Regions from separate parts of the Pseudomonas sp. S30_BP2TU TE3576 genome, predicted to be linked through region 3. Evidence: predicted binding sites of a transcription regulator. Region 3 holds the regulator's gene; each other region holds the start of a gene.

What was found. The regulator sigma-54, encoded in region 3, starts transcription at its own class of promoters, with help from an activator protein. The targets are predictions, from matches to a motif close to ANTGGCATNNANNTTGCTNT.
Positions count from the first base shown of each region.
Region 1: glnK (P-II family nitrogen regulator) is a predicted target of sigma-54. The motif match lies at 3,848-3,867, and genes of this name have one in related genera.
Region 2: ABIA48_RS05535 (CmpA/NrtA family ABC transporter substrate-binding protein) is a predicted target of sigma-54. The motif match lies at 6,165-6,184, and genes of this name have one in related genera.
Region 4: ABIA48_RS07030 (flagellar basal body rod protein FlgF) is a predicted target of sigma-54. The motif match lies at 2,730-2,749, and genes of this name have one in related genera.

Region 1 is NZ_JBNDLK010000001.1:3,450,701-3,458,587, forward strand. It holds gene ABIA48_RS15620 (YifB family Mg chelatase-like AAA ATPase) at 1-1,064, opposite strand, end outside; gene ABIA48_RS15625 (hypothetical protein) at 1,244-1,414, opposite strand; gene ABIA48_RS15630 (N-acetyltransferase) at 1,437-1,973, opposite strand; gene ABIA48_RS15635 (HigA family addiction module antitoxin) at 2,166-2,429, shown strand; gene ABIA48_RS15640 (BRO-N domain-containing protein) at 2,441-2,959, opposite strand; gene ABIA48_RS15645 (accessory factor UbiK family protein) at 3,394-3,654, opposite strand; gene glnK (P-II family nitrogen regulator) at 4,074-4,412, shown strand; gene ABIA48_RS15655 (ammonium transporter) at 4,448-5,785, shown strand; gene ABIA48_RS15660 (secondary thiamine-phosphate synthase enzyme YjbQ) at 6,001-6,426, shown strand; gene sutA (transcriptional regulator SutA) at 6,528-6,851, shown strand; gene ABIA48_RS15670 (HAD family hydrolase) at 7,038-7,745, opposite strand; gene xerC (tyrosine recombinase XerC) at 7,742-7,887, opposite strand, start outside.
Region 2 is NZ_JBNDLK010000001.1:1,226,170-1,234,056, reverse strand. It holds gene nirB (nitrite reductase large subunit NirB) at 1-738, opposite strand, end outside; partial or broken gene ABIA48_RS05550 (protein kinase domain-containing protein) at 1,029-2,697, opposite strand; gene ABIA48_RS05545 (nitrate/nitrite transporter) at 2,705-3,916, opposite strand; gene ABIA48_RS05540 (ANTAR domain-containing response regulator) at 4,246-4,821, opposite strand; gene ABIA48_RS05535 (CmpA/NrtA family ABC transporter substrate-binding protein) at 4,837-6,048, opposite strand; gene ABIA48_RS05530 (quinone-dependent dihydroorotate dehydrogenase) at 6,276-7,295, shown strand; gene rmf (ribosome modulation factor) at 7,547-7,762, opposite strand.
Region 3 is NZ_JBNDLK010000001.1:2,324,320-2,332,206, forward strand. It holds gene lptC (LPS export ABC transporter periplasmic protein LptC) at 1-325, shown strand, start outside; gene lptA (lipopolysaccharide transport periplasmic protein LptA) at 312-860, shown strand; gene lptB (LPS export ABC transporter ATP-binding protein) at 860-1,585, shown strand; gene ABIA48_RS10605 (RNA polymerase factor sigma-54) at 1,770-3,263, shown strand; gene hpf (ribosome hibernation-promoting factor, HPF/YfiA family) at 3,338-3,646, shown strand; gene ptsN (PTS IIA-like nitrogen regulatory protein PtsN) at 3,659-4,123, shown strand; gene rapZ (RNase adapter RapZ) at 4,126-4,983, shown strand; gene ABIA48_RS10625 (HPr family phosphocarrier protein) at 4,999-5,274, shown strand; gene pmbA (metalloprotease PmbA) at 5,380-6,726, opposite strand; gene yjgA (ribosome biogenesis factor YjgA) at 6,835-7,359, shown strand; gene tldD (metalloprotease TldD) at 7,408-7,887, opposite strand, start outside.
Region 4 is NZ_JBNDLK010000001.1:1,541,068-1,548,954, forward strand. It holds gene ABIA48_RS07015 (flagellar basal body P-ring protein FlgI) at 1-328, opposite strand, end outside; gene flgH (flagellar basal body L-ring protein FlgH) at 356-1,051, opposite strand; gene flgG (flagellar basal-body rod protein FlgG) at 1,104-1,889, opposite strand; gene ABIA48_RS07030 (flagellar basal body rod protein FlgF) at 1,935-2,675, opposite strand; gene ABIA48_RS07035 (sigma-54-dependent transcriptional regulator) at 3,032-4,591, opposite strand; gene phhA (phenylalanine 4-monooxygenase) at 4,975-5,760, shown strand; gene ABIA48_RS07045 (4a-hydroxytetrahydrobiopterin dehydratase) at 5,866-6,222, shown strand; gene ABIA48_RS07050 (amino acid aminotransferase) at 6,222-7,415, shown strand; gene ABIA48_RS07055 (hypothetical protein) at 7,685-7,816, shown strand.

The sequences.
Region 1 (7,887 bases), 1.1 Mb from region 3:
GGCTCGCCAAGATATCCACAGGGACATGGGTTCATCGCCGCCACCAATTGAAAACGCGCCGGAAAGCGCACGCGATCTTTCGCCCGCGAGATTACGATATGCCCGGACTCCATCGGCTCCCTCAAGACTTCCAATACTCTGCGTTCAAACTCGGGAAGCTCATCAAGAAACAAGACACCGTGGTGGGCGAGGGTAATTTCACCCGGTTGTGGTTTCGAGCCGCCACCCACTAAAGCGGGGCCAGAGGCGGAGTGATGGGGCTGGCGAAAGGGGCGCTGTGGCCAGTGACGCAAGGGCACACAACTGGTGACCGATTGAATCGCCGCCACTTCCAGCGCCTCGCTTTCGGTCAGCGGTGGCAACAGCCCTGGCAAGCGACTCGCCAGCAACGTTTTTCCGGTCCCCGGGGGACCACTGAGTAGCAGGTTGTGAGCGCCTGCAGCCGCGATCAGCAGCGCCCGCTTGGCCGCAAGTTGCCCTTGCACTTCATTCAGGTCGGGATAAGGTTTGCTGGCGCAGAGCAGTCCATCGGAAGCATAAGGTTCGATCGGTGTATGCCCGTTGAAGTGCGCGACGGCCTCCAGCAAATGGTCAACAGCAATCACTTTCAGCCCCGACGCCAGGCACGCTTCCTCAGCGTTCGCCCGTGGCACCATCAGCCAGCGCCCGGCCTTGCGCGCCGCCAACGCCGCCGGCAACACCCCTCGAACTGCCCGTACCGCACCTGACAGGGCCAACTCCCCCAAACACTCCACGTCATCCAGTGTCAGCGTCGGCACCTGCACGCTGGCCGAGAGAATCCCCAGGGCAATCGCCAGATCGAACCGCCCGCCATCCTTGGGCAAATCCGCCGGCGCCAGATTCAGCGTGATCCGCCGCGCCGGAAACTGCAGCCCCGAATTGATGATCGCACTGCGCACCCGGTCCTTGCTTTCCTTCACCGCCGCCTCGGGCAGGCCGACCATGGTCAGGGATGGCAGGCCGTTGGCCAGATGAACTTCTACAGTGACGGCGGGTGCCTCGACGCCGACCTGGGCGCGGCTGTGGACGATGGAGAGGGACATGGGCGTTCCTTGAGTTGAAGAGCACCGCTTCCTGCGGGTTTGTGAAGGGTAGACGGGGGAGAGGGAATTGGTGGGGTGGTTACGTGGGCAAAATTTCACGGGATATTGCGGTTACGAACCAGGGCATTGGCGAGGTACAAAAAAACCGCCATTTAGACGGTTTCTTTCACGAAAAAAATTCAGCTTCGTCCACCGGCCAACCAACCACCTGGCTCAAGTTCTTTACCGCACGCGATGGCGACTTCAATAAAGCGTCGTTGATTGGCCGATAAATTTCCAGCCAAACGACGTGCTTCGGCGTGAAACTCAACAATTTGTAACAGCTTCGCCTTTCGCTTTTTTGGGCTCATACGCACCTCCTGCGATTGGATGTTATTGGTCGCTCAAGTAGATGACAAGGCGGTTGTTATGGTCAAAGTCGAACCCGAGATCTCGATAATAAAAAACAACGTTCGGATCAGGGTCCTGGATTTCGATCTCTCTGCACCCAAGCATACGCGCATAGAAGTCAGCGGCCAGTATCGCGATCGGAGCGATCAAGCCACGAAGCGGATGGGATCTGTCTGGATCGCTCTGCAGAAGAACTACTTTCAGACAGAGAGCGCTCCTTCGCGGTGTTGCATAGCACAAGCCACACAGATTCTGCCCATACCAAATTGCTAAATCCAAACCTTTGGCATCTTTGCGCTTCCAGTCGGGGACGTGATCCCATGGGTAGATTGTTGCTTCTTCCCATAAATGACATTTCTCTAACGCTGCTGCGGTAATCGGCTCAAACCTGACAGCTGTTACGTCCATTTTTAATGCACGAGGCGCGATGTTTTTAATAAATGCTTGGTAGGTAAGCTTCCGTGCGTTCGATTTAAAAGTCTGGTTACGAAGGTCCGTGCCTTTCCCTTTTCTTCTCATTGCCAACGTCTATGGAATATCAAGGCGGAAAGCGTAGGGGGAACGGGGCCGGGGAATAAATCAGGCCGGAGAGCTGCTTTTTGTAGGACCCTGCCGAGATAGATGAAGGACATCGGTGAAAGAGCGTGGATGGTCTTGCCGGATGAAGGTTTCTGCTTATGATCTCGCTGAATGCAGACGTAGGAGGCGTGAATGAACAGGAATGGGGTGCGCCCGATTCATCCTGGTGAAATTCTCAGTGAGGAGTTTTTGAAGCCACTGGGCGTTACAACCGATGCTCTGGCTCGCTCGCTGAACGAGCCAGAGGCGGAAATACGCGATGTTGTGAATCAGCGGAGCGGTGTCAGTGTTGGTCTGGCGCAAAAGCTATCCGTCCACCTGAACACGACACCCGATTTCTGGCTGAATCTGCAATCGACCTATGAGTTGCGCTCAGCCCGGATCGAGCGTGGTTGAACGTTAAATGTTCAAAGCGACTGCAGGACACGTGAAGCCCGCTTCCACCACGGTTTTACCGGGCGTCTTGCCTGCTCCCGCTCTGTCATCATCTGCGGCACATCCTGCAACCGAATCCACGGCTGGTTATTCCAGTGCAGCAAGCTCAACGACATTTCCGGCCAGTTGAGCAGGCTCAGTTGTGGGCGTTCGGTTGTGGTGGGGTGTTGGGCGTCTCGCAGGGCGGGGACGACTTCGTGGGTCAGCCATTCACGCAATGCTCGGTATTCGGGGCAGTAGTGGTAGACGAGCATGGCGTAGACACCGGATTCGCTGATCAGCAGGGTGTTTTCGATGCGGCCGTAGGTGAGGGTTTTGGTGGTTTGGTATTGGTCGGGATCGAGTTTTCGGAGTTGGCGGTCGTTGAGGTAGATGCGTAGTAATCGGCCGAGGTCACGGGCGCTGAACCAAGGTTGGTTTTGCAGGAGTAGGGCGTGGAGGTGGAGTTTGTGGCGGGTGAAGACTTGGGGGATTAGATAGTTTTCTTCCATGGTGCAGTTCTCGTATCGAATGAAGAAAACTGCCTCTGATCGTCGCCAAACGAAAAGGGTGGCAGCCATGCGCGGGTTGGCGAACCGGTAACGCACCCAACCGGCAGACCCGAAGGTCTCCCACGCACAGCCGCCATAACTCGAGATAGGAATAAATTCCGTCGATCGAATGTGGTCGCAATGCGTTGTGGTTTTTTCCAGGTCGCCAAACCCAGTGCTGAGCATTCAGCTGGGGATGAGCTTAGAAACTGGAGGCTTCGCGACGCAATCGGACGGCGGTGTGATGTTTGTAGGACGTTGCCGGGATTGTTGCGGGGCTTGGGATCAAAAGATCGCAGCCTTCGGCAGCTCCTACAGGTGAAGCGGAAGGTCGTTCCGACCTTCAATCGCGAGCAAGCTCGCTCCCACAAGGGGACTGCATCTCACATCAGAATTTATTCGGTCGGCGGGGTTAGCTTCGCTTCCAGCTCCGCCACTTTCGTTTCAAGTGCCTCCAGCCGCGCCCGCGTGCGTGCCAGTACAACCATCTGGCTATCGAACTCTTCCCGACTCACCAGATCCAGTTTGCTGAAGCCGCTCTGCAGCAACATTTTGAACTGGCTTTCGATTTCGGCTTTCGGCAGCGGCGTGTCGCCGCTGAAGAGGCGGGAGGCGGTGCTGGTCAGGGCGTCGAGGAAGTCTTTTGGCGCGAGCATGGGCAATGTCCTGGAAACAATGACGGGCAGTGTATCACGCAGTGTCTATAGTCATTTCCGCGGGCAATGGATGCACGGTTTTCGCGCATCGGGATGGACGGCGTCGCACCGTTGTTGTGCGTAACGTGCCAGGTGTTGTCGCGAAGTATCCGCCATCCGCCGGTAAAGACTTGAAAACAGTCAGTTTTGTGGAGATGGCAAGCTTTCTGCTTAGTCCCTCGTGACCCATGCACTGATGCAGTCGCTGTGACGAATGCAGTGCGCCAAGCGAAACACGGGGAGTGCTTCGCAAGGAGCGGTTAGCTGGCGTCGGACGGGCAGGTAAGGCCGACGATGCGTTACAAAGCCAGGCACTGCGCTTAGACTTGAGACGGGTTTGTTTTCCTGGGGCAAGTCCACCAATTCGGGAGAGAGTTTTCATGAAGCTAGTCACTGCCATCATCAAGCCGTTCAAGCTGGACGACGTACGCGAGTCGCTGTCCGAGATCGGCGTGCAGGGCATTACCGTCACTGAAGTCAAAGGCTTTGGTCGGCAGAAGGGTCACACCGAGCTGTATCGCGGCGCGGAATACGTGGTCGATTTCCTGCCCAAGGTGAAGATCGACGTCGCTATCGACGACAAGGATCTGGACCGGGTAATCGAGGCCATCACCAAGGCTGCCAACACCGGCAAGATCGGTGACGGCAAGATCTTCGTGGTCAATCTGGAACAGGCGATTCGCATCCGTACCGGCGAAACCGATACCGACGCTATCTAAGCCGCCACAAACCCAACGCCCCAGGAGAAAACAATATGACTCTGCGTAAATTCGCAGGGCTAGGAGCCCTTTTGTCCCTCGTAATGCCCGGCCTGGCCATGGCGGCAGACGAAGTGGCGGCCCCAGTCCTCAATTCCGGCGATACCGCCTGGATGATGACCTCGACAGCCTTGGTGCTGTTCATGACCATTCCCGGCCTTGCGCTGTTCTACGGCGGCATGGTTCGGTCGAAAAACATTCTTTCCGTGATGATGCAGTGCTTCGCCATTACCGGTCTGATCAGCGTCCTGTGGGTTATTTATGGCTACAGCATCGCGTTCGACACCACTGGCATGGAGCAGGGCGTCGTCAACTTCAATTCGTTCTTCGGCAGCATGGGCAAGGCATTCCTCGCCGGCATCACGCCAGCCAGCCTGACCGGCCCTGCGGCGCTGTTCCCTGAGGCAGTGTTCGTCACCTTCCAGATGACCTTCGCGATCATCACCCCGGCGTTGATCGTCGGCGCCTTCGCCGAGCGGATGAAGTTCTCTGCGATGCTGGTCTTCATGGGCATCTGGTTCACCCTGGTTTACGCGCCGATTGCGCACATGGTCTGGTCCGGCAATGGCGGCCTGCTGTGGGACTGGGGCGTGCTGGACTTCGCCGGCGGCACCGTGGTGCACATCAACGCCGGTGTGGCCGGCCTGATTGCCTGCCTGGTGCTGGGTAAGCGCAAAGGCTTCCCGACCACGCCAATGGCGCCGCACAATCTCGGTTACACCCTGATGGGCGCGGCCATGCTGTGGGTCGGCTGGTTCGGTTTCAACGCCGGTTCCGCCGCTGCGGCCAACGGCACCGCCGGTATGGCGATGCTGGTGACGCAAATCGCTACCGCTGCTGCTGCGTTGGGCTGGATGTTTGCCGAGTGGGTCTCCCATGGCAAACCTAGCGCACTGGGTATCGCTTCGGGCGTGGTTGCCGGCCTGGTGGCAATCACCCCGGCTGCCGGTACCGTCGGCCCGATGGGCGCACTGGTAATCGGCCTGGCGGCTGGCGTGGTGTGCTTCTTCTGCGCGACCACCCTGAAACGCAAGCTCGGCTATGACGACTCCCTGGACGCCTTCGGCGTGCACGGTATCGGCGGTATCCTCGGCGCAATCCTGACCGGTGTGTTCGCCGCGCCGTCCCTGGGTGGCTTCGGCACCGTGACCGACATCGCCGCGCAAGTGTGGATTCAGTGCAAGGGCGTGGGTTTCACGGTGATCTACACCGCAATCGCCACGTTCATCATCCTCAAGGTGCTGGATGCGGTCATGGGGCTGCGGATCAACGAAGAAGAAGAAGCGGTCGGCATCGATCTGGCGCTTCACAACGAACGCGGCTACAACTTGTAAGCACGCGCATAACAAAACTTGCCCGGCTTGCCGGGCATTTTTTTGTCTGGAATTTGTCATTGAAGGGAGCGCTGAAAGGTTTTTTCCTACAGGTTTTGCGATGTTTGCTTCGGGTGATTTTGTGCGGTCGAAGGCTTACAGGATTGAAGGAATATTAGGGCCTTTGTTTTTTCCCAGAGCGCGCTAGAATGCGCCCCGAACGTGCGGAGAACTGTATGTGGCAACAGACTCTGATTACCTTGCGGGCGAGGCCCCGGGGCTTTCATCTGGTAACGGACGAGTTACTCGCCGGCCTGCCTGAACTCAAGGCATGTCGGGTCGGTCTGTTGCATTTGTGGCTGCAGCATACCTCGGCGTCGTTGACCATCAACGAGAACGCCGATCCGGCGGTACGTCGCGACTTCGAACGATTTTTCAATCGTCTGATCCCACAAGGAACAGACGGCTATGAGCATAACGACGAAGGCCTGGACGACCTCCCGGCGCACTTCAAGGCCAGCGTGCTTGGCTGTCAGCTCAGTTTGCCGATTTCGGCAGGCCGGTTGGCGTTGGGGACCTGGCAAGGCGTTTACCTGGGCGAGCACCGTGATCACGGCGGTGCCCGTAAAGTCCTCGCCACCGTGCACGGTGAAGGGGCATAACCGCTGGTCAGCAGCGGCTGTTGATTTTTTTCCGGCAGCCTTCGACAGAGGGCAAAGCTGGGCTATAACTAATCTGCTTTTCGCAAGTCATGAGGTAGAACATGAGCGACGATGATCTGGAAAACGACGACCTCGAAGTAGGCGACGACGACGAAACCGAAGAAGGTCTGGAAGCAGCGGCGGAAGACGTCGCTGAAGACGACGGCGGTGATGCGCCGGTTCCGACCGCCAAAGGCAAGGCCAAGGCAGCGGTATCGGTCGATGAGCTGCCGAGTGTCGAAGCCAAGAACAAAGAACGCGATGCCTTGGCCAAGGCCATGGAAGAGTTCCTGGCGCGTGGCGGCAAGGTGCAGGAAGTGGAGGCCAATGTGGTCGCCGATCCGCCCAAGAAGCCTGACAACAAGTACGGCAGCCGGCCTATCTGAGCCTGCTTCGCGCTTGCTGAAAAAGCCCGCCGTCGCTGCGGGCTTTTTCATGCCCGGAACAAAAAATATGAAACCTGTGGTGATCCCTGTGGGAGCGAGCTTGCTCGCGATGGCGGAGTGTCAGGCAACATTTATTTTGAATGTTAAGCCCTCATCGCGAGCAAGCTCGCTCCCACAGGTTTTGTGTCAGGCCGAAGCTTTGTTCCACCGCGCCAGCAACGCCGGTAACTCGGTCAGGCTGCCAATCTGCGCATCCGGCAGCCGGTCCGCTTCCCAGGCCTTGCCCGCCGGGTTGAACCAGATTGCGCGCAACCCCGCCTGCTGCGCACCGGCAATGTCATCACCCGGATGATCGCCGATATGCACCGCCGTTTCAGCGGTCGCGCCACCGCGCTGCAAAGCCTCCCGGAACAATCGCGCATCGGGTTTGGCGATGCCGATGTCTTCGGCGCACAACGCAAACTTGAAGTAGTCCGCCAGCCCCAGTCGCCGTACATCGGCGTTGCCATTGGTGACGACGCCGAGGGCGTAATGGTTGGCCAGCAACTCCAGGGTCGGTTGCACCTCCGGGAATATTTCCAGCTGATGCCGGGCATGCAGGAACACTTCGAAACTCTGGTCGGCCAGGTCCGACGCTTCGGCATGGGGATATCCGGCTTCTTCCAAAGCCTGGAACAACACGCGCCGGCGCAAGGCGCTGATGCGGTGCTTGAGGTTCGGCTCGATACTCAGGATGCGTTCGCGTATGGCCCACAAATGTTCCACCGGCACTGCACCCAGGTTGGGCGCATGTTCGGTCAACCATGCACGCAATACGGCTTCGGCGCTGACGATCACCGGGGCGGTGTCCCACAGGGTGTCGTCGAGGTCGAAGGTGATCAATTGAATACTCATGAATCGTCGCCTTTCATGCGTTTGGCCCGTGGGTGGGCGCTGTCGTAGACCGCTGCCAGATGCTGGAAGTCCAGGTGGGTGTAGATCTGCGTGGTCTTGATGTCCGAGTGTCCGAGCAGCTCCTGCACTGCCCGCAGGTCCT
Region 2 (7,887 bases), 1.1 Mb from region 3:
ATTGGGGCGAATGCCGGCGGCCATCACCACCAGGTCCGCGGGGATGATGTCGCCGTTCTTGAATTGCACCGAACCGACCCGGCCATTGCCCGCGTCGTGCAAGGCCTGGGTCTGCTCGCACAGGCGAAAGTGCAGGCCGCGAGACTCCAGGGCGGTTTGCAGTAGCTGGCCGCTGGTCTTGTCCAGTTGCCGCTCCAGCAACCACTCGCCGAGATGCACCACGGTGACGTGCATGCCCCGCAGCATCAGGCCGTTGGCGGCTTCCAGACCGAGCAGGCCGCCACCGATCACGACCGCGTGCCGGTAGGTTTTCGCGGTGTCGATCATGGCCTGGGTGTCGGCGATGTCGCGGTAGCCGATCACACCCTCAAGGGTGTTGCCTGGAATGGGCAGGATGAAGGGCGTTGAGCCGGTGGCGATCAACAGGCGATCGTATTCGGCTTCACTGCCGTCTTCGGCAATGACCCGGCGCTTGACCCGGTCGATCTCCACCACTTTGCGGTTGAGCAGCAGTTTGATGTTGTTGTCCAGGTACCAGCTCAGGTCGTTGAGCACGATTTCTTCAAAAGTCTGTTCGCCCGCCAGCACCGGCGACAACAGGATGCGGTTGTAGTTGGTGTGCGGTTCGGCACCGAAGACCGTGATGTCGTACAACTCCGTGCTCAGTTTGAGCAGTTCTTCCAGGGTCCGGACCCCGGCCATGCCGTTGCCGATCATCACCAGTTTTAGTTTTTTCATCAGGTTCTCCGGGGAGCTCAGGCCTGCCTCATCAGGGTTCAGGCCATGCTCGACAAATTTTGCGCAAACAAAAAAAGGCGTCCCGCTAGTTGCCTAGCGAGGACGCCTTTGTCCTGGTCCCGTTCTCTCGGGAAGTGCAGCCTTCGTCGTTGAAGCCTGCGCTTTATGTCTGTTGAAAGGGGTAATGCAGTGGTTGTGCCAAGTCGCTCAAGTCCCGTATTTGTTGGCTTTCTTCCCGTTCGCAAGAGTAAAGCTGCGAGGGAGTGCACCGATTCAAAGCGCGTTGCCCGCTAATGGAGCGTGACCACCAACATCACCAGATTGAGCAGCAACGAAACCAGGGCCAATGTCCGCCAGACTTTCAGCGGCTCGCGCTCCAGCAACGGCTTGGGACGCACGCTCAAACTGCGGCGTTCGCCCTGTTCGATCAGTAGCAGCCATTCCTCCGCCGTTTCGAAGCGCTGGTCAGGGGCCGCCGCCACGGCGCGCTCCAGGTTATGGGCGATCCAGTCCGGCAGGTCGGGCCGGTAGCGGCTGGCATTGACAGGGAGGCCAAATCTCGGGCGCTGGAACGCTTCGATTTCGCCATAGGGATAGTGCCCGGTGAGCAGGAAATACAAGGTCACACCGACGGCATACAAGTCTTGCTGTGGCGTCGGCATGTCGCCGCGAAAGGCTTCGGGCGCGATGTAACTGGGCGTGCCCGGCAGAGCCCAGGGCAGATCTTGCGAGAGGCCGGGGCAGTAGGCGAGGCCGAAATCCAGCAGGCGTAACTCACCGTCGTCCCCCAGCAACAGGTTCTCCGGTTTGATATCGCGATGCAGAATCTGCCGTCGATGCAACAGGCCGACCGCTCGCAGCAAACGTTCGGCGATGTCTTGCCATTGGGCCAGTGGCAATGGTCCGCTTTGCTCATGTCGCTGAGCCAGGGTGGAGCCCGAATATTCACGCATCACATAGTACAAATGCTGACGCTGACTGGCGGCATGGACTTCAGGAAAATGGCGACCGGCCACGCGTTTGAGAAACCACTCTTCCGACAGTAACGCTTGCCCGGCCTGATGATCGTCGTGCAGGCGCCCCGGCAGGGTTTTCAGCAGCCAGGGTTGCTGCTGGCTGTCGCGAACGCGATAAAGCAGCGATTGCTGACTCTGCGCGACGATCCCTTCAACCTGCCAGCCCTCGAAAGACTGGCCCGGCTTCAGGGCTGGCGGCAGCGGCCATTGTTGCAAGTGAATCAACGCATCGCCAAGGCTCGCTTCACCGAGGGGCGTCGACCCGCACCAGCAAGGCGCTGGCGTTGTCCTGGCTGCCGGCCAGATGCGCGGCATTGACCAGGGTGTGCGCGGCGCTGTGCAGGTCCGGTTGATCGCGCAGGATTGCGGCAATAGCGGTATCGCCCAGGACGGCCCAGATACCGTCGCTGAGCAGTACGAAACTTTCATTGAGACGCAACTCACCGTCGAGAAAGTCCAGCACCAGGTGTTGATCGAGGCCCAGCGCCCGTTTCAGCACATGCTGCATGCCCGGCTGGTCCCAGACGTGATCCTCGCTGATTCGCTGCAATTGATCGGCGTGCCAGCGATACACCCGGCAATCGCCGACGTGCGCCAGGGTAAAACGCCGGCCGCGCAGGACCAGTGCACTGATGGTGGTCAGCAGCGGTTGCCCGCCCCCATTGGCCTGCAACCAGCGGTTTTGCGCCAGCAATAGACGATCAAGTGCCTGTGCGACGCCCCAGGTTTCCGGCGTGGCGTAGTAATCCAGCGCCAGGGCCTGCAGCGTCGAACGGGCAGCCAGACCGCCATCGACACACTGGCTGACACCGTCGGCGATGGCGAACAGATAACCTTTGCTCGCGGCCAGCGCCGGGGCCGGCGTGACCAGGCGCAGGGCATCCTGATTTTCCTCGCGAGGACCGATGGCGCTGGCTTCGGCGAAACTCAGTTGCAGGCTCATCGAGACCTCAGACCCGCGCAGCCGTCACGGCGGCCGAACCCCAGGTGGTTCTCCAGCGCCGTTTCACACCGTGCAGGCCGAACCACGCCAGTATGCCGAGGCTGGCGAACAACCACAGCGCCAGTTGATAACTGCCAGTGCTTTGCTTGATCGCGCCCATGCCGGCCGCGAGGGCAAAACCACCGATGCCGCCAGCCATGCCGATCAGGCCAGTCATCACGCCGATTTCCCGACGAAAACGCTGCGGCACCAACTGGAATACCGCGCCATTGCCTGCACCCAGACCGAGCATGGTGCAGACGAAAAGCGCCAGTGCGGCGTAGGAGCTCGGCAGGTTGAAACCGACCACGGCAATGCAGATCGCCGCAACGGTGTACATCGCCAGCAGGGTCCGAATGCCACCGAACCGGTCAGCCAGCGCGCCGCCCAAGGGTCGCATCAGGCTGCCACCGAACACGCAGGCAGCCGTGTAGTAGCCGGCAGTCACCGGGCTCAAGCCGTACTGATCGTTGAAGTAACCGGGCAGGGCGCTGGCCAGGCCGATGAAGCCGCCGAATGTCACGCTGTAGAAAAACATGAACCACCAGCTGTCACGATCGCCCAGGGCCTTGAAGTAGTCGGCCATGGATTTGGCTTTTGGCCGCTCGGGGGCGTTGCGGGCCAGCCAGGCGAAAACGACCAGGGTCAGGATCAACGGGATCAGGGCGAAACCGAACACGTTGCTCCAGCCAAATGCCGCCGCCAGCACCGGTGCGATCAATGCGGCGAACACCGTGCCCGAGTTCCCCGCGCTGGCGATGCCCATGGCCTTGCCTTGGTGCTGTGGCGGGTACCACTGCGATGCCAAGGGCAGGGCGACGGCGAAAGAAGCGCCGGCCATGCCGAGGAACAGCCCCAGCAGCAACGCTTGTTCGTAGCTGTGGATACCGAGTTTCCAGGCGCCGAACAGGGCGCAGATCACAATAACCTGGCCGATCAGGCCGGCGGTTTTGGGCGACAGGCGATCAGCCAGCATCCCCATTACGAAGCGCAACACCGCCCCGGCCAGAATGGGTGTGGCGACCACCAGCCCGCGTTGCTGTGTCGTCAGGTGCAGATCGGCGGCGATTTGTACCGCCAAAGGTCCGAGCAGGTACCAGACCATGAAGCTCAGGTCGAAATAGAGGAAGGCTGCGAACAATGTGGGGGTATGGCCGGATTTCCAGAAGCTTGAATTCATCGCGCACCTCAGCTGTGAAGAGTCTCGGAAGGAGTCATGAGCTTGCAGGTGGGGCGCCGTTACGGCCGCACCACCGGCCCCGTGCTGTGGGGCCAAAACGAAAAAACGCCGCCACCCGATTCGCCAAGGGCAAATGAGATGAGCGACGTCTTTGTCGTAGGTGGGGCAACCGCCGTTGGTTACCTGTGGTGATTACTTAGCCAGATTTGTGCCAACTACCGAAACCGGGGGCGCCGCCATTCGCGAGCAAGCCCGCTCCCACATTTGATCCCGGTCGAATGTGGGAGCGGGCTTGCTCGCGAAGGCGATAGAACATTCACCACAGGACTTCAGCCAAGCAATTCGCTCATGGCAATAATCTGTTCCGCCACTTGAATCAGCTTCTGCTGTCGGCTCATCGCCTGGCGGCGCATCAGTGTGTAGGCCTCTTCCTCGTTGCAGTTCTTCATTTTCATCAGCAGCCCTTTGGCCAGTTCGATGCGCTTGCGCTCGGCCAATTGCTGGTCGCGGGCATGCAGCTGGGCACGCAAGGCCTGATCGCTTTCGAAGCGCGCCATGGCCACATCGAGAATCGGCTGCAGGCGTTGTGCGTGAATGCCTTCGACGATGTAGGCACTGACCCCGGACTGGATTGCCTGGCGCATCACACCGGGGTCGTGTTCGTCCGTAAACATCACAATCGGTCGTGGCTGGTCGCGGGTCACCAGCACCACTTGCTCCATGACATCGCGCCCCGGTGACTCGGTATCGATCAGAATTACGTCCGGACGCACCGTTTCGACGCGTTCGGGCAAGTCGATGGTCAGGCCGGATTCGTCGATGACCTCGAATCCGGCCTCGGTCAGGGCGGCCTTCAGGCGTCCGACTTTTTTAGCGGTGTCGTTGATCAGCAGGATACGCAGCATGTTCATCGTCTCCTGTCAGCGGCTGGCGGATCGGTGCGAGCTGTCGCTCATGGCGTGCAGTTTGAAACTGCGGGCATAACCGGCCGGGTCCGAACCGTCCCAGATTTTGCCGTCGATCAACTGACTGCTGCGCATCTCCCCGGCTGACGAGGCGACGCCGACGGCACTGGCGGCTTCACGGTACAGGTCCAGTTGCTGCACCTGCCGGGCCACTGCGAGATAGTCCGGGTCATCGCGCAACAAACCCCAGCGGCGGAATTGGGTCATGAACCACATGCCGTCGGACAGGTACGGCAGGTTGACCTTGCCATTCCCGTGCAAGCGCAGTGCGTGCGGGTCTTGCCAGCGATGGCCGAGGCCGTCGGCGTATTCGCCCAGCAGGCGCGGTTCGATGCAGTCCAGTGGTGCGTCAAGGTACTGCGCGGCACTGAGCAATTGTGCGGTACTGCGGCAATTCTCGGTGCTTTCTTCGATGAAGCGGCTGGCCTCCAGCACCGCCATCACCAGCACCCGCGCGGTATTGGGGTATTGCTCGACGAACGCACGGGTGCAGCCGAGGACTTTTTCCGGATGATCGGGCCAGATGGTCTGGGTCGTGGCCAGGGTGAAGCCGAGGTCCTGTTGCACCGCGCTGGCGGACCAGGGTTCGCCGACGCAGAACCCGTCGATACGCCCGGCTCGCAGGTGCGCGACCATTTGCGGTGGCGGCACCACGACGCTGTCGACATCCAGTAGCGGGTGAATGCCCTGGCTGGCGAGCCAGTAATACAACCACATGGCGTGGGTGCCGGTTGGAAAAGTCTGGGCGAAGGTGAGTTTTGGGCGAGTTTGGTGCACGTGCCGATCCAGTGCTTCAGGAGTGCTCACCCCGAGTGCCTGCAAACCGCGGGACAGATTGATGCTCTGGCCGTTCTGATTCAGGCCCATCAACACCGCCATGTCGGTCGCGGCCACGCCACCGATGCCCAGGTGAACGGCGTAAATCAGGCCGTAGAGGCTGTGGGCTGCATCGAGTTCGCCGCTGACCAGTTTGTCCCGCAGGTTGGCCCAGGACGACTGACGCTTGAGGTTCAGGGTCAAGCCGTGGGGCTGGGCAAAGCCCTGGGTAGCGGCGACCACCACCGAGGCGCAGTCGCTCAGGGCCATGAAGCCGAGATTGATTTCGGTTTTTTCCGGGGCATCGCTGCCATTGACCCAGGCCAGAGGGCCGGCTGACGGTTCGTTCATTGCGTGTTCACCTTGCAAAAAAAACGTCGTCCCGAGTACTTGCATGAGCAGGCCGGGGACGACGCCATTGTCTTTGCACCCATCCCGACGTTGGAATGGGGGCCGGTGCCTGGAGTGGTGCAAGGCATATGCCATTAACGGTTGATTTGATCTCACGCCTCGCTTGCCACCCCGTGCCCGGCTATAATCGCCGCCTCAATTCGCCGCCAATCGAGTCAAATCCGCCCATGTACACCCTGGCCCGTCAGCTGTTGTTCAAACTTTCCCCGGAAACCTCCCACGATCTGTCCCTGGACCTGATCGGCGCGGGCGGGCGTCTTGGGCTCAACGGCTTGCTGTGCAAGGCTCCGGCGAAAATGCCTGTGAATGTCATGGGCCTGGACTTCCCGAATCCGGTGGGGCTGGCCGCCGGTCTGGACAAGAACGGCGCGGCCATCGATGGTTTTGCCCAACTGGGTTTCGGTTTTGTCGAAATCGGCACCATCACCCCACGTCCGCAGCCGGGCAACCCGAAGCCACGCCTGTTCCGTTTGCCGGAAGCCGAGGCGATCATCAATCGCATGGGTTTCAACAACCTCGGCGTCGATCACCTGCTGGCCCGCGTGGCGGCGGCCAAGTACAAGGGGGTGCTGGGCATCAACATCGGCAAGAACTTCGATACGCCGGTCGAGCGTGCCGTGGACGACTACCTGATCTGCCTGGACAAGGTTTACGCCCACGCCAGCTATGTGACGGTCAACGTCAGTTCTCCGAATACACCGGGCCTGCGCAGCCTGCAATTTGGCGATTCGCTCAAGCAGTTGCTGGCCGATCTGGCCGAGCGCCGCGCGGAACTGGCATTGCGTCATGGCAAACATGTACCGCTGGCGATCAAGATCGCGCCGGACATGAGCGACGAAGAAACCGCGCAAGTTGCGCAAGCGCTGATCGAAACCGGAATGGATGCCGTCATCGCCACCAACACCACCCTGAGCCGCGTAGGCGTCGAAGGCATGGAGCATGGCGACGAAGCCGGTGGTTTGTCCGGTGCACCGGTTCGCGACAAGAGCACCCACACCGTGAAAGTACTGGCATCGGAGCTGAGCGGTCGCCTGCCGATCATCGCTGCCGGCGGCATTACCGAAGGCAAGCACGCGGCAGAGAAAATCACTGCGGGCGCGAGCCTGGTGCAGATCTACTCGGGCTTCATCTACAAGGGCCCGGCGCTGATTCGCGAGTCCGTCGACGCCATCGCCGCCTTGCGCTAACCCCTGTGGGAGCGAGCTTGCTCGCGATGGCGCACTCACAGCCAACATCATTGTTGAATGTTAAGCCGCTATCGCGAGCAAGCTCGCTCCCACAGGTGGTGCATTCGCAGCTCAAGGTCGGTTTTTTTTGCAGGCATAAAAAAGGGCTCCTTCAAAGGAGCCCCTGGGCCGCAGCCCGCCGTCCGGATGGGACGTGCGTGGTTAATTCAGTACAAAATCAGATTGTCGTGTCGGAGTGTTTTGCCCTGTAATTAGCCGACGGCGTGAAGTTCGTTGAGTCTGTGGATTCCCGCAGTGCCGGTCATACCGTCCCAGTTGTCGCCGCGTCCTTCTCGCCAGCCATTGATCCAGGCTTGACGTACCGACGGTAGAGTAAATGGGCAAAGCTCACGGGATTTACCACCAACGCCATATTGATATCCGCGCAAAAATGCTCTTTCCAACGGATCACGCTTAAGTCTTCTCATAGGGTGTTGCCCTCACTTGTTGACTGTATTTATCGCGTCGACCTCAATTGAGGTCTGGCAGAAAAACTCTGCCGTTGGGGGCTCGCTGCCGGCGTGACGAGCCAAGGTGTTGGCGTCATTGCGGC
Region 3 (7,887 bases):
GACCAACCCCGACCTGAATGTGTTCCGCGGCACTGAATTTCCGTGGCACGTCCAGAGCCTGCACGGCGAGGTCAACCCTGACGGCACACAGGTCGAACTGATCGATGACGTGCGTATCACGCGTTTCGACGAGAAAAACCGCAAGACCCTGATCACCAGCACCCGCATGACCGTGTTCCCGCAGCAGCAATATGCGCAGACCGAGCAAGACGTTAGAATCGACGGCGCTGGCGGTGTATCGACTGGCAAGGGAATGAAGGCGTATTTGAAAGAAAGCAGGATACACCTGCTATCGAACGTAAGAGGACAGTATGAGGCTCGTTAAAACCCTCCCGATTTTGCTCAGTCTGAGCGCAGCACTGGGAAGCGTGAGCGCCTGGGCTCTGCCGGAAGATCAACAGCAGCCTATCCGCATTCAGGCCGACGATGCCCAACTGGACGACAAGCAAGGTATCGCCACCTATAAGGGTGACGTGATCATCACCCAAGGCTCGATGAAGGTGACAGGCAACACCGTTACCATCACCCGCACTCCGACCGGTGACATCGACGTAGTGACCTCGGTGGGCAATCTGGCGTACTTCGAGCAATTGCAAACGGCCGGCGATACCAAGCCTGTTCAGGGCTGGGGCGTGACCATCCAGTATCACGCCGCGCAAAACCGCGTCGTACTGATCGACAAGGCCAAAGTTGTCGACAAGGACAACAACGTCACCCAAGGCGAAAAAATCGTCTACGACACGGTCAAGAAGCTCGCCAGCGCCGGTCGCGCCACGGGCAGCAAGGTCACCGAGTCGCGCCCGCGCATCGACATGGTGATCCAGCCGAAAAAGAAAACCGACGAGCAAAAGGCCCAGTAATGGCAACTCTGAAAGCTCAGCATCTGGCCAAGAGCTACAAGAGCCGCCAGGTCGTGCGCGATGTCAGCCTATCCATCGACAGCGGTCAGATCGTCGGCCTGCTTGGCCCCAACGGTGCCGGCAAAACCACTTGCTTCTACATGATCGTCGGCCTGGTACAGGCCGACCAGGGCCGCGTCCTGATCGACGACCTCGACGTCAGCCACCAGCCGATGCACGGCCGCGCAAAGGCCGGTATCGGCTACTTGCCGCAAGAAGCATCGATCTTTCGCAAACTGTCGGTAGCCGACAACATTATGGCCATCCTCGAGACCCGCAAGGAACTCGACAAGGCTGGTCGTCGAAAGGAACTGGAAAGCCTGCTGCAGGAATTCCACATCAGCCACATCCGCGACAACCTCGGCATGAGCCTGTCCGGCGGTGAGCGCCGTCGCGTGGAAATCGCCCGCGCCCTGGCCACCAATCCGAAATTCATCCTCCTCGACGAACCCTTCGCCGGCGTGGACCCGATTTCGGTCGGCGACATCAAACAGATTATTTACCACCTCAAGGCCAAAGGCATTGGCGTGCTGATCACGGACCACAACGTTCGTGAAACCCTGGATATCTGCGAAACGGCCTATATCGTCAACGACGGCCAGTTGATCGCCGAAGGTGACGCTGAAACCATCCTGGCCAACAACCTGGTCAAGGAAGTGTACCTTGGCCATGAGTTCCGCCTGTAAGCGCTGAAGCAGTCATGGCGAATGCCAGACCGCAGTAACAATAAAAATCAACAGGTTTTTATTGTTACTGCGCTCTAGGCAAACACTTCAGTTTCGGGCATATAATTTGCTTATGTTTGGCGCCCCGGCGCCCTGTAGTGGATGGCGCATGTGCGCCGGCGAATTAAGGTGTTAAGCCCCTGCCATGAAACCATCGCTAGTCTTGAGAATGGGCCAGCAGCTGACGATGACACCGCAGCTGCAACAGGCCATCCGCCTGCTCCAATTGTCGACCCTGGACCTGCAACAGGAAATCCAGGAGGCCCTGGAGTCCAATCCGATGCTCGAACGCCAGGAAGAAGGCGACGACTTCGACAATTCCGACCCCTTGGCCGACAACACCGAACAAAAGCCCAACACCGACATTCAGGAACCCTCCTACCAGGAAAGCGCCCCGACGGTTGACAGCCTCGATGAGGGCGACTGGAACGAGCGCATCCCCAACGAACTCCCCGTCGACACCGCGTGGGAAGACGTTTACCAGACCAGCGCCAGCAGCCTGCCCAGCAATGATGATGACGAGTGGGACTTCACCACCCGCACCTCGGCCGGCGAAAGCCTGCAAAGCCACTTGCTGTGGCAACTGAACCTGGCCCCGATGTCCGACACCGATCGTCTGATCGCCGTGACCCTGATCGACTGCATCAACAATCAGGGCTATCTGGATGAAACCCTCGAGGAGATCCTCGAAGCCTTCGATCCGGAACTGGACATAGAACTGGACGAAATCGAAGCTGTCCTGCATCGCATCCAGCAATTCGAGCCCGCCGGCATCGGCGCCCGCAATCTGGGCGAATGCCTGCTGCTGCAACTGCGCCAGCTGCCTGCCAAAACCCCTTGGCTGGCCGAGGCCAAGCGCCTGGTCACCGACTACATCGACCTGCTTGGCAGCCGCGACTACAGCCAGTTGATGCGCCGCATGAAGCTCAAGGAAGATGAACTGCGCCAGGTCATCGAGCTGGTCCAGAGCCTCAACCCACGCCCAGGCTCGCAGATCGAGTCCACTGAAGCCGAGTACGTCGTTCCTGACGTTATCGTGCGCAAGGACAACGAGCGCTGGCTGGTGGAGCTGAATCAGGAATCGGTGCCACGGCTAAGGGTCAACGCCCAGTACGCCGGTTTTGTGCGCCGCGCCGACACCAGTGCCGATAACACCTTCATGCGCAATCAGTTGCAGGAGGCCCGCTGGTTCATCAAGAGCCTGCAAAGCCGTAATGAAACCCTGATGAAAGTGGCCACCCAGATCGTCGAGCATCAGCGCGGGTTCCTCGAATATGGCGACGAAGCCATGAAGCCGCTGGTCCTGCATGACATCGCCGAAGCAGTCGGCATGCATGAGTCGACGATTTCACGGGTGACCACCCAGAAGTTCATGCACACCCCCCGGGGCATTTATGAACTGAAATACTTTTTCTCCAGTCATGTAAGCACCTCCGAAGGCGGTGAATGCTCGTCCACGGCGATCCGCGCGATCATCAAAAAACTGGTTGCCGCGGAAAATCAGAAAAAGCCGTTGAGTGACAGCAAGATCGCTGGTTTACTGGAGGCACAAGGCATTCAGGTGGCCCGCCGTACCGTCGCCAAGTACCGCGAATCCCTCGGGATCGCGCCTTCGAGTGAACGCAAGCGGTTGATGTAGGGCCACGCCACAGCGTTCCAGTGGTAGATCATCTGATCTACCGCTTTATGCACTGGCAACGAAGGAGAAGCTGTATGCAAGTCAACATCAGTGGACACCAACTGGAAGTGACCGAACCTCTTCGCACCTACATCGGCGAAAAACTCGAACGACTGGAGCGACATTTCGACAAGATCACTAATGTGCAGGTCACGATGACCGTCGAAAAACTGAAGCAGAAAATCGAAGCCACGCTGCATATTCCCGGGAATGAAGTGGTCGCAAACGCGGAACATACCGATATGTACGCCGCGATCGACGCACTCACCGACAAGCTGGATAAACAACTCAAAAAGCATAAGGAAAAGACCCAGAGCCTCCTTCAGGGCGCAACCGGTCGTTAACACTCCCTACCCATGATCCGACTTGAAAGTATCCTGACCCCCGGCCGTTCCCTGGTGAACGTGCCGGGCGGCAGTAAAAAGAAAGCTCTCGAACAAATTGCCAATCTGATCGCCCGCGAAGTGCCGGCTCTGGAGATGCAAGATGTCTTCGAGGCACTGATTGCCCGTGAAAAACTCGGTTCCACCGGTTTTGGCAACGGCATCGCTATTCCACATTGCCGTCTCAAGGGCTGTGTTTCGCCCATCAGTGCATTGATGCACCTGGACGCCCCTATCGATTTCGACGCCATCGATGGCGCGCCGGTTGACCTGCTGTTCGTACTGCTGGTCCCGGAAGCCGCTACCGATGCGCACCTTGAACTGCTGCGACAGATCGCCAGCATGCTCGACCGCAAGGATGTACGCGAAAAGCTGCGTCATGCTGCAAGCAACGAAGCCCTGTATCAGGTAGTCCTGGATGAGCAAAACGGTCAGTAATCATGCGCTTGATCATCGTCAGTGGCCGTTCCGGCTCAGGTAAAAGTACCGCCCTCAATGTTCTTGAGGACAACGGCTACTACTGCATCGACAACCTGCCTGCCGGTCTGTTGCCGGAGCTGGCCGAACGCGCCTTGATTCATACCGAGCTGTTACAACCGCTGGTCGCCGTTTCCATTGACGCCCGCAACCTGCCCAGTCACCTGTCACGCTTCCCCGAGCTGCTCGAAGAAGTCCGCAGCCGCCACATCCAGTGCGATGTCCTGTATCTGGACGCTGACGAAGAAACCCTGCTCAAGCGCTTCTCGGAAACCCGCCGACGGCACCCCCTGACAAACGCCAACCGCTCGCTGGCCGAAGCCATCAGCGTTGAGAGCGTCCTGCTCGGGCCGATTGCCGACCTCGCCGACCTCAAGATCAACACCACCAGCCTGAACCTGTATCAACTGCGCGACGCCATCAAACTGCGCCTGTTGAATCAGCCCGAGCCGGGCACCGCGTTCCTGGTGGAGTCCTTCGGGTTCAAGCGTGGCATGCCGGTGGACGCCGACCTGGTGTTCGATGTGCGTTGCCTGCCCAACCCTTACTGGAAACCGGAATTGCGCGAACAGTCCGGGCTCGATCAACCGGTTGCCGAATACCTGGCGGCACAGCCGGATGTGGAAGAGATGTTCCAGGACATTTCCACATACCTGCTAAAGTGGCTGCCTCGTTTTGCCGCCAGCAACCGCGCCTACGTCACCATTGCCATTGGGTGCACAGGCGGACATCACCGCTCCGTCTACCTGACCGAGCGTTTGGGGCAGGCGCTGCAAAAAACCCTGAAGAACGTCCAGGTTCGCCACCGCGACCTCAGCTAAAGGATTCACATCGCGATGCCTGCTCGGGAAATCGAAATCATCAACAAGCTGGGGCTGCATGCCCGGGCGTCTGCAAAATTCGTCGGGGTCGCCGGCCAGTTCAAGGACTGCACGATCAGGGTAGGACGCACACCTGAATCCACAGTCGACGGCAAAAGCATCATGGCCATGATGATGCTCGCTGCCGGTAAGGGCACCAAAATCCATCTGAGCACAGAAGGCGAGCAGGAACAGGAAGCGATGGACGCGCTGGTGGCCCTGATCAATAACTACTTCGACGAAGGCGAATAAACGTCGTCCAGTAACGGCAAGCCGTGCTCCTGCAGGCCCCATTCAAGTCGCAAAAAAAGGCGTACCACCCGATGGGTGGCACGCCTTTTTTGTTTAGCGCAAAGCTTAGCTACCCGCCACCGTCATCCGCTCGATCAGTACCGAGCCCGTGCGAATGTTGCTACGCAGCTCCAGGTCATTACCCACGGCGACGATCTGTTTGAACATGTCGCGCATGTTGCCAGCGATGGTCACTTCCTGGACCGCGAACTGGATTTCGCCGTTCTCGACCCAGTAACCCGCCGCACCCCTGGAATAATCACCGGTGACCATGTTCAGCCCCTGGCCCATCAACTCGGTGACCAACAGCCCGCGCCCCATGCGTCGCAGCAAGGCCGCCTGGTCTTCATCGCCATGGGTGACGAACAGGTTGTGCACGCCGCCGGCGTTGGCCGTGCTTGGCATTCCGAGCTTGCGGCCAGAGTAGGTGCCGAGGATGTACGACACCAACTCGCCTTTTTCGACGAACGGTTTGGCGTAGGTGGCCAAACCATCACCATCGAACGCCGCACTGCCCATCGCACGCATCAAGTGTGGGCGCTCGTCGATGGTCAGCCACTCCGGAAACAGCTTCTGCCCCAGCGTGCCTTCAAGGAACGATGACTTGCGGTACAGGCTGCCGCCGGAAATCGCCGACAGGAAACTGCCGAACAGCCCCCCTGCCAACTCTGCGGAAAACAGCACCGGCACCTCGCAAGTCGGCACCGGACGCGCGCCCAGACGGCTCGCCGCCCGTTGCGCAGCGCGCTGGCCAATGCTGACCGGATCGGCCAGCAGATTGCCCTGGCGGTTCACGTCGTACCAGTAATCGCGCTGCATCTGGCCGTCCGCTTCGGCGATCATCACGCAGCTCAAGCTGTGGCGAGTCGATGCGTAGCCGCCAATGAAGCCGTGGCTGTTGCCATAAACGCGGCAGCCCTGATGGGTGCTGAGGGTGGTGCCATCGGCGTTCTTGATCCGGCTGTCGGCGGCAAACGCCGCGGCTTCACAGGCCAGGGCCTGCTCGATGGCTTGCTCCGGAGTGATGTCCCATTCGTGGAACAGGTCGAAATCCTGGATATCCCGTGCCATCAACGCGGCATCCGCCAGGCCCGAGGCCTCATCTTCCGAGGTGTGCTTGGCGATGGCCAGTGCAGCGGCAACCGTTTCGCGAATCGCCTCCGGACCGCTGGCCGACGTGCTGGCCGAGCCTTTGCGCTGGCCGACGTACAAGGTGATGCCAAAACCCTGGTCGCGGTTGAATTCGACTGTTTCGACTTCACGCTGGCGCACCGTAGTCGACAAGCCCTGCTCCAGTGACACCGCCACTTCACAGGCGCTGGCCCCCTGGCGCCTGGCTTCAGCGATGATCTGCTCGACTTGTTCCTGCAGTGCCGGCAACGCTTGTGGGCCGACGCTTTCAACTGCACTCATGCTGTTCTCCACTCAAATTCTGCTTTCGGTAACGGTCATCGAGCGACCGGGCCGGACAAGTGGCCCCCGACTGGTTATCATGGCGGCGTTTCTTTGCGGACTGCCACCATGGTTGATTCTTACGACGACTCCCTCGATACGGGAGAAAAAAGCAAATCCCAGGTCAAACGCGAGCTGCATGCTCTGGTTGACCTCGGCGAGCGCCTTACAACGCTCAAGCCTGACTTGCTCAACAAACTGCCATTGACCGACGGATTGCGCCGGGCCCTGGCCGATGCGCCCAAGCACACCGCGAACATCGCGCGTAAACGGCACCTTCAGTTCATCGGCAAACTGATGCGCGATCAGGACACTGACGCGATTCTGGTTCTGCTCGATCAACTCGATGCCTCCACTCGCCAGTACAACGAACGCTTCCATAACCTGGAACGCTGGCGCGATCGTCTGATTGCCGGCGACGACGCCGTACTGGAGAAATTCGTCGTCGAATATCCCGACGCGGATCGCCAGCAACTACGCTCCCTGATCCGTCAGGCCCAGCATGAGGTTGCGCAAAACAAGCCTCCTGCTTCCAGCCGTAAAATCTTCAAGTACATCCGTGAGCTGGACGAGACTCAACGCGGACTGCGTTGAATCTCGAATCGGGTGAGTCGCGACGCGACTCACCCGAAGCTCGTTCCATCAAGCGCCCGTGCCACCCACGGTGATCGCATCAATCTTCAGCGTTGGCTGGCCGACACCCACCGGCACCGACTGCCCATCCTTGCCACACGTGCCCACGCCGCTGTCCAGCGACAGATCATTACCCACCATCGACACTTTGCTCATGGCTTCCGGTCCGTTGCCGATCAGGGTTGCGCCTTTGACCGGAGCGGTGATCTTGCCGTCCTCGATCAGGTACGCCTCGCTGGTGGAGAACACGAACTTGCCGCTGGTGATGTCCACCTGACCGCCGCCGAGGTTGGCGCAATAGATGCCGCGTTTCACCGAAGCGATGATTTCTTCCGGATCGCTTTCACCGGCGAGCATGTAGGTATTGGTCATGCGCGGCATCGGCAGGTGCGCGTAGGATTCGCGACGGCCGTTACCGGTGCGCGCCACGCCCATCAGGCGGGCGTTGAGTTTGTCCTGCATGTAGCCTTTGAGTACGCCGTTTTCGAT
Region 4 (7,887 bases), 780 kb from region 3:
AGTTGCCGATGGACGAAACGGTGATGTCGACCTGCTGCCCCGGCTTGGCGAACGCTGGCAGATCGGCACTGATCGACACCGCCGCGACGTTCTTCAACTGCACGTTGCCCGAACCCGGCGGCACCTTGATGCCGAACTGCGAGAGCATGTTGTTGAAGGTCTGCAGGGTGAACGGGGTCTGCGTCGTCTGGTCACCGGTGCCGTTAAGCCCGACCACCAGGCCGTAACCGATCAATTGGTTGGAGCGCACGCCGGAAATGCTGGCGATGTCCTTCAGGCGCTCGGCTTGAACGTTGAAGGCTGTGGACATCAGGAACGCAGCCATCATGAGACTTCTGAAATTCAACGTAGCCACCTAGAAAGGGAACAGCGGGCTGAGGAAGAAACGGTCGAACCAGCCTGGCTGACTCGCATCGGCAAACGAGCCGGTGCCCGAGTAGGTGATGCGCGCATCGGCGACACGGGTCGACGACACGGTGTTGTCGGTAGAGATGTCATCGGCGCGAACGAGGCCGGCAATCCGTACCAGTTCATCGCCGGTATTGAGGGTCATCCACTTCTCGCCGCGCACCGCGATGATGCCGTTAGGCAACACATCGGCGACGGTCACGGTGATCGAGCCGGTCAGGGTGTTGCCCTGCGCCGCCTTGCTGTCGCCCTTGGTGGCGCGGTCGCCTTCGTAGCTGGCGCTCAGGCTCAGGTCGCCATCACCGAACGGGTTGTTGGTGGTGGCGCTGGTGCCGAACAGCGAAGTCAGGCCGATGTTGGCCTTGCTGTTCTTGCCAATTTGCGAGTTGGCGTTTTTGCTGGCCTGGGTCCTTTCGTTCAGGGTGATGGTGATGATGTCACCGATCCTGAACGCCTTGCGGTCGCTATAGAGGTTCTGTTCGAAACCGGCCTGGTAGATCGAGCCATTGTTCGCGGCCGCCGGCAACGGCGTGCGCGGCAACACCGGAGCGTAGTAAGGGTCATTGGGCTTGGGCGTCGCAGGAACGCAACCTGCGAGCGCGGCGATCCCACTCAGTGCCAGAACAGATACATAGCGATTCATGACCCTACCTCACGGTGTTGCAGGCAGCCTCATGGCCGCCCCATAGACTTGATTACAGATTCTGCGTTACGAACGAGAGCATCTGGTCGGCGGTGGAGATCACCTTGGAGTTCATCTCGTAGGCGCGCTGGGTGGTGATCATGTTGACCATTTCCTCAACGGTGCTGACGTTGGACGTTTCCAGGGTGTTCTGCAGGGTGGTGCCGAAACCGTTCAGGCCCGGCGTACCCACTTGCGGCGCGCCACTGGCGGCGGTTTCCAGGAACAGGTTGTTGCCCACTGCCTGCAGGCCCGCCGGGTTGATGAAGTCAGCGGTTTGCAGGTTGCCGATCACCTGGGCTGCCGGGTTGCCGGCAACGGTGATGGACACGGTGCCGTCGCGACCGACCGTGAAGGTCTGCGCGTCGTTCGGAATGACAATCGCCGGCTCCAGGGCAAAACCGCTGGCATTCACGATCTGGCCGTTGGAGTCCAGGTGGAACGTACCGTCGCGGGTGTAGGACGTAGTGCCGTCCGGTTGCAGGATCTGGAAGAAACCACGACCGTCGATGGCCATGTCCAGTGGCTGCTCGGTGGTTTGCAGACTGCCGGCGGTGAAGTTCTTCTGGGTGCCGACGATACGCACACCGGTACCCAGTTGCAGACCCGACGGCAGTTCGCTGTCCTGGGTCGACTGGGCGCCTGGCTGACGCTTGATCTGGTAAAGCAGGTCCTGGAACTCGGCGCGGTCACGCTTGAAACCCGTGGTCGACACGTTCGCCAGGTTGTTGGAAATGGTGGTCAGGTTGGTGTCCTGGGCGGACAGACCTGTTTTGGCAACCCATAGAGCCGGAAGCATTCGATTCTCCTCGTGCGCCTGTTTTACGGCGCGACGTTCTGGTAATTAGCTGATCTGCAAGACCCGAGCCATGGCCTGGTCATCGTCTTTGGCGGTGTTCATCATCTTGATGTGCAGCTCGAACTGCTTGGACAAGGCCAGTACCGAGGTCATCTCTTCCACGGCATTGACGTTGCTCGACTCGAGGAACCCGGACACCAGCTTGACGTTGGCATCGACCTGCGCCGGCTTGCCGTCCTTGGTATGGATCGAACCATCCAGGCCCTTGGTCATGTTCTTCAGGTCCGGGTTGACCAGCTTGATGCGGTCGACCTCAGCCATCACTCGAGGCCCTTCGCCCATCGCACGGATGCTGATGGTGCCGTCCTCACCGACTTCGATCTGCTGCTCGGGCGGCACGGCAATCGGCCCGCCATTGCCCATGACCGGCATGCCGTTGCCGGCACGCAGCACGCCCAGGGCGTCAACGTTCAGGCTGCCGGTGCGCACATAGCTTTCACCGCCATCGGGCGTCTGCACGGCGATCCAGCCACCACCTTGAACTGCAACGTCGAGGTCGCGGCCGGTTTCCACCAGCGAGCCAGGGGAGAAGTCGGTGGCCGGGCGTTCGGACATGGCAAACGCACGCGCCGGAAAGCTGTCACCGAACACCGGCATCGAACGGGCCTGCTCCAGGTCTTTCTGGAAGCCGTTGGTGGAGATGTTCGCGAGGTTGTTGGCATGAGCCTTTTGCGCCAGTGCATTCTGGCTGGCGCCGGTCATTGCCACATAAAGGTACTTGTCCACACTCTTTCCTCTGCCTGCCGGACGTTTGCCGTCCACTGCTGTACTGCTGAGCCATAAGCAATTTGCAGACCAACTTGTTTTTGGCGGCGCGAGGCCCGGCAAACAGGGGACTTTGAGGATTCAGAGGGGATTTGTGATTTGTATCAGAGACGAAAAACCGGCGGTGTCATGCCGGTGGGTGGCAAGAGTTCACCTCATTATTCTGTGGCGAGGGGGCTTGCCCCCGTTCGGTCGCGTAGCGGCCGCAAATCCATTTGACGCGTTTTACCTGACAGAAATTGACTGCATGGCTTGGGGCTGCTTCGCAGCCCAACGGGGGCAAGCCCCCTCGCCACAAAAACTCGCTCGCCAGAGACTCAGGTGTTGTCCTTGCCCACCTCATAATCACGCAGCTTGTTGGCAATGGTCGTATGCGAAACCCCCAACCGCTTACCCAGCTGTCGACTGCTCGGATGCTCGGAATACAACCGCTCCAGCACGGCTTTCTCGAAACGCCCGACGATTTCGTCCAGCCCACCCTCCAGCGAAAAATCGCCAAGGGGCTGACGCACGCCGTAATCCGGCAGACGAATGTGCTCGGCCTTGACCGTGCCCCCGTCACACAGGGAAACCGCCTGGAACAGTACGTTCTCCAATTGCCGCACGTTACCCGGCCAATGGTAATGACTGAGTCGCTCCATGGCTGCCGGGGCGAGCTTGGGCAACGGGCATCCGATCTGCCGACTGGCCTGATCGAGGAAGTGCTCCACCAGCGGCGTCAAGCCGTCGAGGCATTCGCGCAACGGCGGGATGTGCAGCGACAGCACATTCAAGCGGTGATACAGGTCCTGGCGGAACTCGCCGCGCGCGCACAATTCGGACAGGTCGACCTGGGTCGCGCAAATGACCCGCACATCGAGATAGACCTCTTCATCGCTGCCCACACGACGGAAGCAACCGTCCTGCAGGAAGCGCAGCAATTTCACCTGCAAGCGCGGGCTCATTTCCCCGACGCCATCGAGAAACAGCGTACCGCCCGCCGTCAGTTCCAGCAGCCCGAGCTTGCCTTCGGCCCGCGCTCCTTCGAAGGCACCCGGACCATAACCGAACAATTCCGTCTCGGCCATGGACTCCGGCAGACCGGCGCAATTGAGCGCCATCAATGGCGACTGCCCGCGAGGACTGGCCAAATGGCAGGCCCGCGCCAGCAACTCTTTGCCGGTGCCGGTTTCCCCTTCTATCAATAGCGGCGCATCCAGCGGCGCCATGCGCCGCGCTTCGCGCACAACGGCGGCCATCACTTTCGAACTCTGGAAGATGCTGTCGAAGCCACGCAATTCCTGCTTGCGCACGTTATAGATGCGTTCGCCCACCCGGTCGGCGCGATGCAATGTCAGCACCGCACCGGCCATGGCCTCACTGTCGTCATGTTCCGATTGCAGCGGCGCGATGTCGGCCAGGAACACGTCCCCCTTGACCTTGACCCGCAGCCCGTTGATCCGCGACTTGTTGGCGCGCACCAGCTCCGGCAGATCGAAATCTTCGGCGTACCGCGACAGGGGAATCCCCGGCACCTCGTCGACCCGCACACCCAACAACTGCGCCGCCGCACGGTTGGCCGCGACAATGGAACCGCCCATGTCGATCGACAGCACCGGAAACTCCAGCGCACCGAGCAGTGCATTGAGCTCCATGTGCCGACGCTCGCTGGGCATCAGCCCTACACGCTTGACGCCAAAAACCCCGGCAATCGCTTCGAATTTCGGTCGCAAGGCCTGGAACTGAATGTTGATCAGGTTCGGGCAATGCAGGTAGATGGCATTGCCATGCTCACCGCCCACCTCGCCGCGGGCCACGTTGATCCCGTACTCCACCAGCAGGTTGAGAATGTCGCGCAGGATGCCGATGCGGTTCTGGCAGTGGACTTTGATACGCATATAAAGGCCCGAAAATGCAGTGATTGAACCTGTGGGAGCGAGCTTGCTCGCGATAGCGGTGGGTCATGCAAATTAATCTCTTCTGACACACCCTCATCGCGAGCAAGCTCGCTCCCACAAGGGTATTGCAGCGCCTTCGGGCATATTTTTCTGCCGAGGCGCTCAGATAGTCGTCAAGATTATGTGACAGGCAAAGGGTTTTTCAAACCGGTAAATCTCAATAGCTGCGCGACCACGCCCCATTCGTAACGAAAACTTTACGATTATCGAGGAACTTTCCTGCCCGAGACGCCGAACACCTGCTGCAACAGTGCAATCCATGGGGTATTTCTAGGTCCATAGCAGTACATAACAAGAACGAAATCCCCTAGCAGGAGAGCAGTATGAAGCAGACGCAATACGTGGCTCGCGAGCCCGATGCGCAAGGTTTTATCGACTACCCCGCCGAAGAACACGCGGTGTGGAACACGCTGATCACTCGCCAACTGAAAGTGATCGAAGGGCGTGCGTGCCAGGAGTACCTGGACGGTATCGAAAAACTCGGTCTGCCCCACGACCGCATTCCTCAACTCGGCGAAATCAACAAAGTCCTCGGTGAAACCACCGGCTGGCAAGTTGCCCGGGTTCCCGCACTGATTCCCTTCCAGACCTTTTTCGAATTGCTGGCCAGCAAGCAGTTTCCGGTGGCGACCTTTATTCGTACCCGCGAAGAACTGGACTACCTGCAAGAGCCGGACATTTTCCACGAGATCTTCGGTCACTGCCCGCTGCTGACCAACCCGTGGTTCGCCGAATTCACCCACACCTACGGCAAACTTGGCCTCAAGGCGTCCAAGGAAGAACGCGTGTACCTGGCGCGCCTGTACTGGATGACCATCGAGTTCGGCCTGGTCGATACCCCGCAAGGCCAGCGCATCTACGGCGGCGGCATTCTGTCTTCACCCAAGGAAACCGTTTACAGCCTGTCGAACGAGCCTGAACACCAAGCCTTCGACCCGCTGGAATGCATGCGCACGCCGTACCGCATCGACATCCTGCAACCCCTGTATTTCGTTCTGCCGAACCTCAAGCGCCTGTTCGACCTGGCCCACGAAGACATCATGGGCATGGTCAAGCAAGCGATGCAGATGGGTCTGCACACACCGAAATTTCCGCCAAAGGCTGCGTGATCCGCGACTTTTGCTGACAAGTGAGTCTGTCAGTCACCGTCGCTTTGGTTTAGCGTGACGGTACTGTCGACCGATATAAAAACACTCGATTACGGGAAACACACCATGTCCACTTTGAACCAAGCCCATTGCGAAGCCTGCCGCGCCGACGCCCCACAAGTCAGCGATGAAGAACTGCCGATCCTGATCAAGCAGATCCCGGACTGGAACATCGAAGTACGTGACAGCATCATGCAGCTGGAAAAGGTCTTCCTGTTCAAGAACTTCAAGCACGCCCTGGCGTTCACCAATGCCGTCGGTGAAATCTCCGAAGCCGAAGGCCATCACCCGGGCCTGCTGACCGAGTGGGGCAAAGTCACCGTGACCTGGTGGAGCCACTCGATCAAGGGCCTGCACCGCAACGACTTCATCATGGCCGCGCGCACCGACGAAGTGGCCAAGGACGCCGAGGGGCGCAAGTAATGCATTTCGACGCCATCGGTCGAGTGCCTGGCGACCCGATCCTCGGCCTGATGGAGGCCTACGCGCAGGACCCGAACCCGCGCAAGTTCGATTTGGGCGTGGGTGTCTACAAAGACGCCCAGGGCCTGACGCCGATTCTCGAATCGGTGAAGCTTGCCGAGCAGCGCCTGGTGGATCGTCAGTCCACCAAGACCTACATTGGTGGGCACGGCGAGCCGGCGTTCGGCAAGGCAATCAATGAATTGGTGCTGGGTGCCGACTCGACACTGATCAGCGCACAACGCGCCGGCGCCACCCAGACACCGGGTGGCACGGGTGCATTGCGCCTGAGCGCGGACTTCATCGCCCAATGCCTGCCGGGGCGCGGCGTGTGGCTGAGCAACCCGACCTGGCCGATCCACGAAAGCATTTTCGCGGCCGCCAAGGTCAAGGTCAGTCACTACCCTTACGTCGGCAGTGACAACCGTCTCGACGTCGACGGTATGCTGGCAGCGCTCAATGAAGCGCCCAAGGGTGACGTGGTCTTGCTGCACGCCTGCTGCCACAACCCGACCGGTTTCGACTTGTCCCGGGATGACTGGCAGAGGGTGCTGGAGGTAGTACGCAAGCGCGAACTGCTGCCACTGATCGATTTCGCGTATCAAGGATTCGGCGATGGGCTGGAACAGGATGCCTGGTCGACCCGGCTGTTCGCCGCCGAGTTGCCGGAACTGCTGATCACCAGTTCGTGCTCGAAGAACTTCGGCCTGTACCGCGACCGTACCGGCGCGCTGATAGTCTGCGCGAAAAGCGCCGACAAGCTCACCGACATCCGCAGCCAGCTGGCCAACATCGCCCGCAACCTGTGGTCGACGCCGCCGGATCACGGTGCGGCCGTGGTCGCGACCATCCTCGGCGATCCGGAGCTGAAAAACCTCTGGGCTGACGAAGTGGAAGCCATGCGCCTGCGTATCGCCCAACTGCGCAGCGGTCTGGTCGAAGCGCTGGAGCCTCACGGTTTACGCGAACGCTTTGCGCACATTGGCGTGCAACGCGGGATGTTTTCCTACACCGGCTTGACGCCGGAACAGGTCAAGCAACTGCGCGAGTATCACAGCGTGTACATGGTCAACTCCGGCCGCGCTAACGTGGCCGGTATCGACGCCACACGCCTGGATTTGCTGGCCGAGGCGATTGCCGCTGTTTGCAAATAGCACCACCAACCCCTGTGGGAGCGAGCTTGCTCGCGATAGCGGTCTATCAGCCAACCTCACCGTTGAATGACACTCCGCCATCGCGAGCAAGCCCGCTCCCACATTTGCTGTGTGTTGCCCCCCCCTCTAGACCTGTCTTTACAATCCCCTCCGTCGAAACAAATGGATATAAAAGTCTGTTTGTCATTTTCAGTGCTGTATCCTGCCCAGGCTTTCTTTAAAGCGCGGATCTACCAGATCTATCAACAGACTTAGCGAGGAGCGCGACTATGCACGAGATTCCTAATCTCCCCTTCCCAAGCCTGCACGTACCTGAGCAGACGACCACGCAGCAAGCCGGTGCCCAACGGCCCGAGCCGAAAGAAGCCACTGGCAGCCGCCAGGCTGACAGCGAAGACTGAAACACCCGCCGTACAGACCGTGTGGAAAGCGCTAACATGCGCTTTCCACACTGCCTGAACGAGGCCCTGCA